Regions from separate parts of the Bacillus sp. 37MA genome, predicted to be linked through region 2. Evidence: a T-box and tRNA genes for the amino acid it is inferred to sense, from the RefSeq annotation. Region 2 holds a T-box; the other holds one or more tRNA genes.
The links. The T-box of region 2 lies ahead of pheS (phenylalanine--tRNA ligase subunit alpha). A T-box ahead of a tRNA ligase gene usually reads a tRNA of that ligase, here a tRNA-Phe.
Positions count from the first base shown of each region.

Region 1: it encodes a tRNA-Phe, which carries the amino acid that the T-box ahead of pheS (phenylalanine--tRNA ligase subunit alpha) is inferred to sense. The anticodon was not compared.

Region 1 is NZ_KB889752.1:3,134,218-3,138,507, reverse strand. It holds gene dnaB (replicative DNA helicase) at 1-319, shown strand, start outside; gene A3M5_RS0117190 (adenylosuccinate synthase) at 446-1,732, shown strand; tRNA gene A3M5_RS0117185 (tRNA-Asp) at 2,013-2,089, shown strand; tRNA gene A3M5_RS0117180 (tRNA-Phe) at 2,207-2,279, shown strand; gene yycF (response regulator YycF) at 2,598-3,308, shown strand; gene walK (cell wall metabolism sensor histidine kinase WalK) at 3,314-4,290, shown strand, end outside.
Region 2 is NZ_KB889752.1:2,241,836-2,246,125, forward strand. It holds gene pheT (phenylalanine--tRNA ligase subunit beta) at 1-1,234, opposite strand, end outside; gene pheS (phenylalanine--tRNA ligase subunit alpha) at 1,253-2,287, opposite strand; T-box leader at 2,333-2,564, opposite strand; gene A3M5_RS0112485 (TrmH family RNA methyltransferase) at 2,610-3,365, opposite strand; gene sspI (small acid-soluble spore protein SspI) at 3,458-3,661, shown strand; gene asnB (asparagine synthase (glutamine-hydrolyzing)) at 3,767-4,290, shown strand, end outside.

The DNA.
Region 1 (4,290 bases), 890 kb from region 2:
TGCCCGTGAACTTGAAGTGCCTGTTATTGCGCTCTCTCAATTATCGCGTGGTGTAGAGCAGCGGCAAGACAAGCGTCCAATGATGTCTGATATACGGGAGTCCGGTTCGATTGAACAGGATGCGGATATTGTTGCCTTCTTGTACCGTGATGATTACTACGACAAAGAATCAGAAAATAAAAATATGATTGAGATTATTATTGCGAAACAACGGAATGGCCCAACCGGTACAGTCGAGCTTGCATTTGTGAAAGAATACAATAAATTCGTGAATATTGAGCGGCGTTTCGATGATATGTCAGCACCGCCAGGAGCATAAAAACGAATGAATGATTAATAAAATATTGAAATGTTCGTATTTTCTGTTTGACGAATAGTGTTTTTTACTGGTAAAATAACTGTGTTTGAGAAAACGTTTTTCATGAACCTTCGGAGGTGCAAAAAAATGTCATCAGTAGTAGTAGTAGGAACGCAGTGGGGCGATGAAGGAAAAGGGAAAGTTACAGATTTTCTTTCTGAAAATGCAGAAGTGGTTGCCCGTTATCAAGGCGGAAACAATGCAGGCCATACAATTAAATTCAACGGTGTTACATACAAGCTTCATTTAATCCCGTCCGGTATTTTTTATTCGGATAAAATTTGTGTAATCGGAAACGGTATGGTTGTTGATCCGAAAGCGCTTGTAAAAGAGCTTGCCTATTTGCATGGACATGGTGTATCAACGGATAATCTTCGTATATCAAACCGTGCACATGTGATCTTACCGTATCATTTGAAAATCGATGAAGTAGAAGAAGAACGCAAAGGCGAAAATAAAATTGGTACGACGAAAAAAGGAATCGGCCCTGCTTATATGGATAAAGCAGCACGCATGGGTATCCGTATGGCTGACCTTTTAGATCGGGAAACATTTGAAGAAAAATTAACACATAACGTAGCAGAAAAAAATCGTCTTCTAGAACGATTTTATGAAACAGAAGGATTTAAAGTAGAAGATATTCTTGATGAATATTACGAGTACGGCCAGCAAATTAAAGATCTTGTCTGTGACACATCTGTTGTGTTGAACGATGCGCTCGATGAAGGCCGCCGCGTATTATTTGAAGGCGCACAAGGTGTTATGCTTGATATCGATCAAGGAACATATCCGTTCGTTACGTCATCAAACCCGGTTGCTGGGGGTGTGACAATCGGTTCTGGTGTTGGACCGACTAAAATCACACATGTTGTTGGCGTATCAAAAGCGTACACAACGCGTGTGGGTGACGGTCCATTCCCGACTGAATTGAATAATGAAATCGGAGACCGTATCCGTGAAGTTGGCCGTGAGTATGGGACAACGACAGGCCGTCCACGCCGTGTTGGTTGGTTTGACAGCGTTGTTGTTCGTCATGCACGCCGCGTCAGTGGTTTAACTGACTTGTCACTCAATTCTATCGACGTGTTGACAGGTATTGAAACATTGAAAATTTGTACGGCTTATCGCTACAAAGGTGAATTGATTACCGAGTATCCGGCAAATCTTCGCGCCCTCTCAGAGTGTGAGCCCGTATACGAAGAACTTCCAGGCTGGACAGAAGACGTTACAGGCGTGAAAAACTTGCATGAGCTTCCTGAAAATGCACGTCATTATATTGAGCGCGTTTCACAGCTGACAGGTATTCCGCTTTCTGTATTTTCTGTTGGACCGGACCGCAATCAAACGAACGTTGTAAGAAGTGTTTGGGGCTAATCGTTATGAAAACCGTTTCCTTCGTGGAAGCGGTTTTTTTAATAGGCTGAGTTCAGTGCCCCTTGTTCATACATTAAGTCGATTAAGTCGTATTTAAATGCGATTGTTCATGAATTGAGGCATGAAATGACGAGATTTGTATTGTAACGTTTGGAAATAGTCGCAAAATTGTCAATATATATTCTTTTTGTTCGCATTTTTCGACAATTTTTTTCGAAATGTATTGTCAGTATCTTAGGCATGTGATACTATTAGCAAAGTTGCTAGTAAACATATTGTTGGTCCGGTAGTTCAGTTGGTTAGAATGCCTGCCTGTCACGCAGGAGGTCGCGGGTTCGAGTCCCGTCCGGACCGCCATTTTTACTTTAACCTAATGTTATGTCTTAAAAGCGGCCGTCCGCACCTATGAATTGTCCTTCATGATCAACGGCCGCTATGTTTTTAACAGATAACGTAAAGAACGTTAATTATCTAGGCTCAGTAGCTCAGTCGGTAGAGCAAAGGACTGAAAATCCTTGTGTCGGCGGTTCGATTCCGTCCTGAGCCATCAAAAAAAGCATCGCGGTGATTTCGCTCCCGTGGTGCTTTTTATTATTTTATCCCGCATTAAAGGGCAGTAAGTGAGAATGTATTGTAAAACTTCGAAAAAAGAAGGATAGATGAGGAACAGCTATCCGTAAAAGCGTAATTGATCCAGGGTTGAAGTGAAGTTCCACTTTATGAAATGTTTACCGATCAGAAACGGGATGCCGCAGTCACACTATTCATGGTAAAGTTAAAAAAGGTAAAAGAGGCGCAAATATGATAAAATGTATTATTTGAAGCCATCTTTAACGTATTGAAAAAGAAGCGAGGGACATATATTATGCAAAAGAAAATATTGGTTGTAGACGATGAAAGACCAATTGCAGACATTTTGCAGTTTAATTTGAAAAAGGAAGGATACGACGTTCAGTGTGCATATGATGGAGATCAGGCTGTTGAGATGGTAGAAGAAATGCATCCGGATATCATTTTACTAGATATTATGCTTCCAGGCCGTGACGGAATGGAAGTATGCCGTGAAGTACGTAAAAAATATGAAATGCCCATTATTATGCTGACGGCAAAAGATTCTGAAATTGATAAAGTACTCGGTCTTGAACTTGGTGCGGATGATTACGTCACAAAGCCGTTTTCCACACGTGAACTCATTGCCCGTGTGAAAGCGAATTTGCGCCGACATCAAGCGGTGCCTGTACAAGAAGAAGAACAGGCAGAAACGAATGAAATTGCGGTCGGGGCGCTAACCATTCATCCGGATGCATACATTGTTTCGAAACGAGACGAAACGATTGAATTAACGCATCGTGAATTTGAACTACTCCATTATTTAGCTAAACATATCGGGCAAGTCATGACACGTGAACATTTGCTTCAAACAGTTTGGGGATATGACTATTATGGGGATGTCCGGACAGTGGATGTCACTGTGCGCAGGTTGCGAGAAAAGATTGAAGATAACCCGAGCCACCCTTCATGGATTGTGACGCGAAGAGGAGTAGGCTACTACTTACGCAATCCTGAGCAGGAGTAGCATTGATGAAAGGAGTAGGTTTTTTTCGTTCGATTCAAATGAAATTTGTGCTTACATATGTGCTGCTTATTTTATTTGCGATGCAAGTTATTAGCGTGTATTTCGTAAACTCCCTTGAGGAAAAATTTGTCACGAATTTTAAAACCTCTTTGCAAGAACGTGTTAATTTATTGGAGTACAATTTACGTGAAGAAATGTTGAAAGAGCGCAATGATGAATCTAATACACTTGAGCAGGATATTCGGGGTATTTTAGAAGATTTTTCTGCCAGAGATATTACAGAAGTGCGTATCGTTGATGAACGGAGCCGGATTATCGGTACATCTGATGCGAATAATCAAGGTGTCGTCGGCCAGCGTATGACCGAGATTGCCATAAAACGGGCACTGTCTGCTGGTGCGACAGAAGATAATATGTTTATTGATGACCGGACTGGTCAGCGTGTTTGGGTATTGACGTCTCCTATTTTATCAAATAGTGAAGTGATCGGTGCTGTTTACTTAATTGGAGATATCGAAACCGTTTTCAGTCAGCTAGATGATATTAATGAAATCCTATTTTCTGCGGCAATTTTAGCGCTAGCTATTACCGCGATACTAGGCATTACACTAGCGAGAACCATTACAAGGCCAATTACCGACATGAGGCGTCAGGCGGTTGCTCTTGGGAAAGGAAACTTCTCGAGAAAAGTAAAAGTGTATGGTCAAGATGAAATTGGTGAACTCGCTGTAACATTCAATAATTTAACGAAGCGGCTTCAGGAATCGCAAGCGACAACAGAAGGTGAGCGTCGTAAGCTGTCATCGGTTTTGTCACACATGACTGATGGAGTAATTGCGACAGACCGCCGTGGCCGTGTTATTTTAATTAATGAACCAGCGTCAAAAATGCTGAATGTTTCACGTGAAACAATTATTTCACAGCCGATTGTGTCTCTGCTAAATTTAGAGGAAGACTATTCGTTTGATGAGTTATTAAATGA
Region 2 (4,290 bases):
TTGGTTCAATAGCTAATTCACCGGCTATAACCCTTCCCGAAAGGACGGTACCGCTTGCTAGTTCCACCATTAATTCAGCAGCGCGGTCACATGCGGCTTGAATACGTGCCGGATCAACCCCTTTTTCAAAGCGGGCGCTTGCTTCGGAGCGAAGGCTATGTGCTTTCGATGCTGTGCGAACAATCTGGCCTTCAAAATAAGCCGATTCGATTAACACATTGACAGTGCCGTCATGTACTTCCGAGTTGGCTCCGCCCATCACACCTGCGAGTGCAACTGGCTCCTTGCCATTTGTGATTACAAGCTGATCGGCAGACAATGTGCGTTCTGTATCATCGAGTGTGACAAATTTTTCGCCTTCAGACGCGCGACGAACAACGATTTCATTTGAGCCGAGACGGTCCAGGTCAAATGCGTGAAGCGGCTGACCGTATTCCATCAAGACGTAGTTCGTGATATCAACGACATTATTATGCGGGCGGACGCCTGCATTCATTAAATACGTTTGCATCCAGATCGGCGATGGGCCAATTTTAATATTTTTCACAACGCGTGCGATGTAAACCGGATTATCCTTCGGCGTATCGATGCGAATTTGAATCGCGTCAGAGGCTTTTTCCTCGGATTCAGTCGGATTTGGTGCAGGAAGATTCACATCACGGTCTAAAATTGCCGCCACTTCATAGGCAACACCAATCATACTTAATGCGTCAGAGCGGTTTGGTGTCAATGACAATTCAAGAATGGCATCGTCACGGTTTAATGCTACGAGTGCATCTTCTCCTGGTGTAACATCATTCGGGAAGTTGAAAATACCTTCTGCGTATTCTTTCGGCGTGAGACGGCTTTCAATGCCAAGTTCAGATAGCGAGCAGATCATGCCATTTGATTCTTCACCGCGCAGTTTCGCTCGTTTAATTTTAAAGTTTCCAGGAAGGACTGCTCCTGTTTTTGCCACAGCAACATATTGCCCTGCACCGACATTTTTCGCGCCACAGATAATTTGTACAGGTTCTTCCTCTCCAACATCAACAAGACATTTGCTTAATTTGTCAGCATTCGGATGCTGTTCGCGTGTCTTTACGTAGCCAACTACAATATTTTTCATTTCAGTAGCAGGGATTTCGACTCCTTCGACTTCAATACCGGCACGGGTAATTTTTTCCGCCAGTTCCTGTGGAGTTTGGCCTGACAGATCGACATATTGCGCGAGCCATTTATATGAAACAAACATGTGTATACTCCTCCTTATTTATTCATGTACTGAAAATTGCTTTAAGAATCGAAGATCATTCGTGTAAAAATGGCGGATATCATCAATGCCGTATTTCAGCATCGCAATGCGCTCCTGTCCCATACCGAATGCAAATCCTGTATATTTATTTGAATCAAAACCGGCCATTTCGAGCACGTTCGGGTGCACCATACCTGCGCCAAGTACTTCAATCCAGCCTGTTCCTTTACAAATCGAGCAGCCTTTGCCGCCGCACATGCAGCTCACATCGACTTCAACAGATGGCTCCGTGAACGGGAAAAAGCTTGGACGGAGACGAATTTCACGGTCTTCGCCGAACATTTTTTTCGCAAACACATCAAGTGTACCCTTCAAGTCGCTCATGCGGATGTTTTCGCCAACGACAAGCCCTTCAATTTGTGCGAATTGATGTGAATGTGTCGCGTCATCGCTGTCACGGCGATACACTTTACCAGGGCAAATGATCTTGACTGGGCCGCGGCCTTCGTGCTTCTGCATCGTTCTTACTTGCACCGGTGACGTATGCGTACGCATTAACAGTTCCGGTGTAATGTAAAACGTATCTTGCATATCGCGTGCCGGATGGTCTTTTGGCAAATTGAGCGCTTCAAAATTGTAAAAATCCTGTTCGACTTCCGGTCCTTCTGCTACCGTGTACCCCATACCGATAAATAAGTCTTCAATCTCTTCTGCAACACGTGTCAATGGATGATGACTGCCTTGCTTCACCGGACGACCTGGCAGTGTCACGTCGATTGATTCCTGCGCAAGTTGCTGCTCAATCGCTGCTGCTTCAAGCAGTTCTTGTTTTTCTTCAATACTTTTCGAAATGGTTTCACGTACTACATTTACAAGCGCCCCCATTTTCGGGCGTTCTTCTGCCGAAAGCTTACCCATTCCTTTTAATACTTCTGTCACCGGCCCTTTTTTGCCGAGATAGGCGACACGCACATCGTTTAATTCTTTTAAGTTTGCTGCAGCCGCAATTTTTTCAAGCGCCTGACTTTGCAATTCTTTTAGCTGTTGTTCCACGTTTACTCCTCCTTTTTTTGACAAATAAAAAAAGCCCCGTTCCCGGAAAGGGACGAGGCTTTGATCGCGGTACCACCCTTTTTAATACGCATAAATATACGCATTCACTTCATTCGGATAACGGCTTTTTAAAACCGGTGTGCCTTTACGTCTAACGGTCCTGGCACCGGCTCAGGAGGTGAACTTCTGCCGTCTCTTTTTAAAAATGCTTTCAGTCAAGGCATTTTCTTCCTAAAAAAAAGAGGCGCGGCGTACTTTTCTCCGTCATCGCCTTTCATTATCAAATTCACACTCATTATTATAGACAACCCGTTTTTGAAATTCAATTGTTTTCCCGAAAATGATATAGAAGAATACCGGCAGCAACAGCTACATTGAGCGATTCACTTCGGCCAAAAATCGGAATGTACACGTTTTTCGTCGTTTCTTGCAGCAATTCAGATCGAACACCGCTTCCTTCATTGCCGACTAACAGCGCAAATGGGCCGGGTGATTCACTACGGTAATCAGATGCACCATCAAGCGCTGTTCCGTAAACGGGGATGTCTCGCTCTCTCAGCTGCTGCACTGCTTGACCCAAATCTATGCTGACGACCGGCACATGAAAATGGCTTCCCTGCGCAGAACGGAGTACTTTTGGATTGTACACATCGGCAGTACCAGCGCCGAGAACAACCGCATCAACGCCTGCCGCATCGGCAGTACGGATCATTGTGCCTATATTACCTGGATCTTGTACAGCGTCAATTAATAAAAACATGCTTCCATCAGGCAGTGCGGTTTGATCCGATTTCCGGCACACTGCAAAGACACCCTGTCCGTTTTCTGTATCAGACAATTTTGCTGCCGCTTCCGGCGACACAATCGTCAGTTCGAGATCATCTGTATTCCATGCGGATGGAATGACTGCTGCTTCTGAAAAAATCAATTCATCGATCATTTCTTTATGACAAAGCGCTTCTTCGACGAGATGAAAACCTTCTAAAAGGTATTGCCCCGTTTTGTCGCGCTCTTTTTTTGTCAGTAACTTTTTGAGCTGTTTTATGTGTGGATTGTTCGCCGATTGGATATAATTCACGTTCAAATCCCCTTTCGTCGATTTATTATAGCATTTTTTCTGTATAACATAAGCCGCTCCGGTCAAAATAAGAGTAACAAGGAGGGGATAAAATGAATTTACGAAATGCGATTATTCAAAATTTACACGGTCAAAATGAAAATCAGCTGTCCGCCACGATTCAAGATGCAGTGGCGCAAGGTGAAGAAAAGACGCTGCCTGGTCTCGGTGTGATGTTTGAATTGTTCTGGAAAAATAGCCAGAATGATGAAAAACAAGCGGTTCTTCAAAAAATGGCCTCTGCCCTTCAATCGTAGTACTTTGTCCTCTTTTCTATTTTAGAAAAGAGGACTTTTTTGCAAAATCATCCAAAAAAGCGTATACTCGTTCTTTATAAACGAATATACTACGGGGTGAAAATAATGTGTGGTTTTGTTGGTGTATTTCACCATAATCAAAATACGATCTTTAATGATGAAACAATTCAAAAAGCAAATCATTCCATTTTCCATCGAGGTCCGGATGATGAAGGATATTTTAGTGATGATACAGTGAAATTTGCTTTCAGACGCCTTAGCATTATTGATACGGAAAACGGCCATCAGCCGCTTTCACATGAAAATGAGCGCTACTGGATTATTTTTAACGGTGAAATTTATAACTATATTGAACTTCGCAACGAGTTGATAGATTTCGGTTATACGTTTCATACACACTCGGATACAGAAGTGCTTCTTGTTGCTTACTGTCATTGGGGCAGTGCCGCTGTAGAAAAACTCCGTGGCATGTTTTCTTTCTTAATTTGGGACAAACACGAAGAGGTATTATTTGGCGCACGTGACCGGTTTGGCATAAAACCATTTTACTATAGTGAGCAGGATGGCTATTGTCTGTTTGGATCGGAAAGCAAAAGCTTCCAAGCATTTTTACCTCAAAAAGAAGTCGA